Regions from separate parts of the Caenimonas terrae genome, predicted to be linked through region 1. Evidence: predicted binding sites of a transcription regulator. Region 1 holds the regulator's gene; the other holds the start of a gene.
The links. Region 1 encodes HrcA, which represses chaperone genes, less so after heat shock. Its sites were predicted from a motif close to TTAGCACTCNNNNNNNNNGAGTGCTAA; they were not measured.
Positions count from the first base shown of each region.

Region 2: ACFPOE_RS01535 (co-chaperone GroES) is a predicted target of HrcA. The motif match lies at 1,219-1,245, and genes of this name have one in related genera.

Region 1 covers NZ_JBHSMF010000002.1:80,475-82,869, forward strand. The annotation lists tRNA gene ACFPOE_RS00345 (tRNA-Ile) at 308-384, opposite strand; gene hrcA (heat-inducible transcriptional repressor HrcA) at 407-1,408, opposite strand; gene ACFPOE_RS00355 (NAD kinase) at 1,450-2,343, shown strand; gene recN (DNA repair protein RecN) at 2,347-2,395, shown strand, end outside.
Region 2 covers NZ_JBHSMF010000002.1:309,137-311,531, forward strand. The annotation lists gene ACFPOE_RS01525 (AMP-binding protein) at 1-708, opposite strand, end outside; gene pyp (photoactive yellow protein) at 708-1,097, opposite strand; gene ACFPOE_RS01535 (co-chaperone GroES) at 1,324-1,617, shown strand; gene groL (chaperonin GroEL) at 1,714-2,395, shown strand, end outside.

The DNA.
Region 1 (2,395 bases):
CGATCAGGGGCGCACCTAGGCCCAGCCCTGCTGCTGCTTCTCGAAGGAACGCCTCAAGGAAGATGTGGTGCTGGAATTGGTCATGGAAATCTCCTCTGGGTTGGACGATGCATTAGCGAACACTGATATCGTCCGGCCGGAAAGGCAGCCGGTCGAAGTGAAAACCTCTGGACGGACCCCATGGCCTTGCCGGGGCAGAATATATTGGGGTTGTGCGGACGGCCGCGAGGCGGGGAAGACGGGCGCTTGGCAGCGGCACTCGCAAGCTGCGGATCCGTCCGCCGCTCCTGGTCCGACAAGCAGGTGTTGGTAGGACGTGTTGGACTTGAACCAACGACCAAAGGATTATGAGTCCTCTGCTCTAACCAGCTGAGCTAACGTCCCGCCAACGGCGATTGTATGAGTGCTACTTCTGGTGGCTCAGGGCGTTGCTCACCAGGCGCGCGGTGATGTCCACGATCTGGATCATGCGGTCGTACGGCATGCGCGTGGGGCCGATCACGCCCAGCGTGCCCACCACCTGGCCGTCCACCTGGTAGGGCGAACTGACGATCGACAGCTCCTCGAACGGCACGACCTGGCTTTCGCCGCCGATGTAGATGCGCACGCCGGCCGCCTGGCTGGACACCTCCAGCAGCCGCATCAGCTGCGTCTTCTGCTCGAACAGGTCGAAGGCGCGCCGCAGGTGGCTCATGTCGCCGGAAAAATCGCTGACCGACAGCAGGTTGCGCTCGCCCGAGATCACCACCTCGTCCTGCTCGCTGAGCGCCTCGGAGCTCGCCTGCACCGCCGTCTGCATCAACTGGCCGATCTCGCTGCGCAGGCTTTCCACCTCGGTCTTCAGGCGCTCGCGCACCTGCTCGATCTCCATGCCGGCGTAGTTCGCGTTCAGGAAGTTGGACGCCTCGATCAGCTGGCTCTGGGTGTAATCGGTGGCGGTGAACACCACGCGGTTCTGCACGTCGCCCTCCGGCGACACGATGATCACCAGGAAACGCTTCTCCGACAGCCGCAGGAACTCGATGTGGCGGAACACCGAGGTGCGGCGCGGCGCCATCACCACGCCGACGAACTGCGACAGGTTCGACAGCAGCTGCGCGGCGTTGTTGATCACCTTCTGCGGCTGGTCGGCCGCCAGGCTGGGCGTGGCCAGCTCGCCGCGCTCCGCGGTGAGCATGGTGTCCACGAACAGGCGGTAGCCGCGCGCCGTCGGCACGCGGCCGGCGGAGGTGTGGGGGCTGGCGATCAGGCCCATCTCCTCCAGGTCCGACATCACGTTGCGGATGGTGGCCGGCGACAGGTCCAGCCCGGACGCGCGCGAGAGGGTTCGCGAACCCACGGGCGTGCCGTCGGCGATGTATCGCTCGACCAGCGCTTTCAACAACAGCTTGGCACGATCATCGAGCATGATTTAAGGGCTTTCTGGGATTTTAATGATGTAATTTGCCAATGAAATCCCAATTCCGCCAGGTCGCTCTGATCGGCAAGTACCCCACCGCGGTATCGGGAACGATGGCCGGCGCCGCGCGCGCCGCGCTGGAAGACATCGCTCAATTTCTCGCGTCCAGCGGCTGCGAGGTGGTGCTGGAGGAAGCAACCGCCGCCAACAACGCCATCAGCGGATACCGGACGCTGGACGTGGCGGGCATCGGCAAGCAGTGCGACCTGGGCCTGGTGGTCGGCGGCGACGGCACGATGCTGGGCATCGGCAGGCAGCTGGCGAAATTCGACGTGCCGCTGATCGGCATCAACCAGGGCCGCCTGGGCTTCATCACCGACATTCCCCTTGAAAATTACCGCGCCACGCTCACCCCGATGCTACGCGGAGAATACGAGGAAGACCAGCGCAGCCTGATCCAGGCACAGGTCATGCGCGACGGCGAATGCGTGTTCGACGCGCTGGCGATGAACGACGTGGTCGTCAACCGCGGCGCGACCTCGGGCATGGTGGAGCTGCGCGTCGAGGTGGACGGGCACTTCGTCTCCAACCAGCGCGCCGACGGCCTGATCGTCGCCTCGCCCACCGGCTCCACCGCCTATTCGCTGTCGGCCGGCGGTCCGCTGCTGCATCCTTCGATCCACGGCTTCGTGCTGGTGCCGATCGCGCCGCACACGCTGTCCAACCGCCCGATCGTGCTGTCGGACTCGGCGCAGATCGCCATCGAGGTGGTCTCCGGCCGCGACGCCAGCGCCAATTTCGACATGCAGTCGTTGGCCTCGCTGCTGCACGGGGACCGCATCATGGTGCGGCGCTCCGAGCACCGGGTGCGCTTCCTGCATCCCAGGGGCTGGAGCTACTTCGACACCCTGCGCGGCAAGCTTCACTGGAACGAAGGCGGCTAGCCCATGGGCCTCAAACGCATCGCCCTGCGCGACTTCGTCATCGTGCGCGAGC
Region 2 (2,395 bases), 230 kb from region 1:
GGCCTCGACCGCGGCGCTGACGGCGTCCGGACAGGGCGCGGTGGACGTCACGCCGACGACGTCCGGCGCCAAGGACGGCACGGCCCGCGCCACCGCCTGCCAGTAATCCGGATGGGCGACCACCAGGTCGCCGGGCCGCGCCCCGCGGGCGAGCCACGCCGGGCTGCTGTCGCGCAGGTCGACGAATGCGTCCGCCCCCAGGCCCAGCGCCCGCGGCAGCAGCAGGTTGAACAGGAAGCCGTAGATGTGGTGGCTGGGCACGGCCGACAGCACGCGGCGCCGGTTGCCGACCACGCGCGCGTGGTGCTCGACCTCCTGCTGCAATCCGGCCAGGCTGTGGCGGCAGGCCTTGGGCGCTCCGTTGCTGCCGGACGTGCGGAAGGTGAGCTGGCTGGAATGGCGCTCCAGACCCGCCTGCGCCACGTCCAGCCAGCCTCCGAGGGTGCGCTCGCGCAGCAGGTAGTCCTCGATGCCCGATTCGTGCAGGTGCAGGCTCTCGGCCAGGGCGGCCGCCAGGCCAAGCAGCTCGAGGGAATCGACCCCGAGATCGGCGTCGAATGCCAGCTCCTGCGGCCAGGGCCGCGCCCGGCCCGTGGCGCTGCGGCGTTGCCGCACCAGTTCGCCCTCGACCAGGTCGGCGACGAAGCGCCGCAGCACGGTGCGGCACCGCCACCAGCCGCCGGCGGCCATGCCTTCAGCCGCGGGCATCACAGGCGCTTGACGAAGATCCAGTAGGTGTCGCCGGCGAAGGCCTTCTTCATGTGGATCTTCACCTTGGTCGGCGCCATGTTGTAGTCGAACAGGTACTCGAACATCGCGTTCAGTTCGCCGCTCTTCACGCCTGCGTCGAAGACGCCCCGGAAGTTCGGCGCGTCCGTGCACGGCGCCACCTCGGTGAAGAAATTGCGGCCGATCACGCTGGCGGCGCTGCGGCCCGTGATGCCTGCCTCGGCGGCGTTGTACTTCAGGATCTTGCCGGCGGCGTCGAGCTGCACGGCGCCGAACGCCAGCCGGTCGATCTCCACGTTGGAGAGCTTGCTCAGGGTGTTGTCGATGTCGTGCTTGCCGAAGGCGATCACGTTGAGGTTGTCCAGCATCAGGGTCGTTCCATTTGTTACAAGAGTGACTGTCTATTCTAAATATGAACCCACAAGTCTTCGGATGCCGGCGGCTGATTTTTTGCCGTCCCAGTTGAAGTCACTGCAAAAGTGCTTATCATTAGCACTCGCTGGAGTTGAGTGCTAACAGCCCCGATTCCAATGCGTGACTGAGCGCTAACTTCCTTGGCGCCTCAATTTCCATCCAGTTTCTCTAGGAGATGCAATGAAACTTCGTCCTTTGCACGATCGCGTGATCGTCAAGCGTATCGACAGCGAAACCAAGACCGCTTCCGGCATCGTCATTCCGGACAACGCCGCTGAAAAGCCCGACCAGGGCGAAGTGCTGGCTGTCGGCCCGGGCAAGAAGAACGACAAGGGCGAGATCAGCGCCGTCGGCGTCAAGGTCGGCGACCGTGTCCTGTTCGGCAAGTACAGCGGCCAGACCGTCAAGGTCGATGGCGACGAACTGCTGGTCATGAAGGAAGAAGACCTGTTCGCGGTGGTCGAAACCAAGTGACTTTGCGGGACTGACCGGCACGCGCATCGCGCGCAGGTCGCTCTGTCCCCAACCGATCCGATCCCCCATTTCAACTGAATCATTGGAGTAATCAACATGGCAGCAAAAGACGTGATCTTCGGCGGCGACGCCCGCGCGCGCATGGTCGAGGGTGTGAACATCCTGGCCAACGCGGTCAAGGTGACCCTGGGCCCGAAGGGCCGCAACGTGGTGCTGGAGCGCTCCTTCGGTGCCCCCACCGTGACCAAGGACGGCGTGTCCGTGGCCAAGGAAATCGAGCTGAAGGACAAGCTGCAGAACATGGGCGCGCAGATGGTCAAGGAAGTCGCTTCCAAGACCAGCGACATCGCCGGTGACGGCACCACCACCGCCACGGTGCTGGCGCAAGCCATCGTCCGCGAAGGCATGAAGTACGTGGCCGCCGGCATGAACCCGATGGACCTGAAGCGCGGCATCGACAAGGCCGTGCACGCCCTGGTCGAGCAGCTGAAGAAGGCCTCCAAGGCCACCACCACCTCCAAGGAAATCGCGCAGGTCGGCTCCATCTCGGCCAACAGCGACGAAGCCATCGGCAAGATCATCGCTGACGCGATGGACAAGGTCGGCAAGGAAGGCGTGATCACCGTGGAAGACGGCAAGTCGCTGGACAGCGAACTGGACGTCGTCGAAGGCATGCAGTTCGACCGCGGCTACCTGTCGCCCTACTTCATCAACAACCCGGAAAAGCAGTCGGCGTTGCTGGATAACCCGTTCGTGCTGCTGTACGACAAGAAGATCA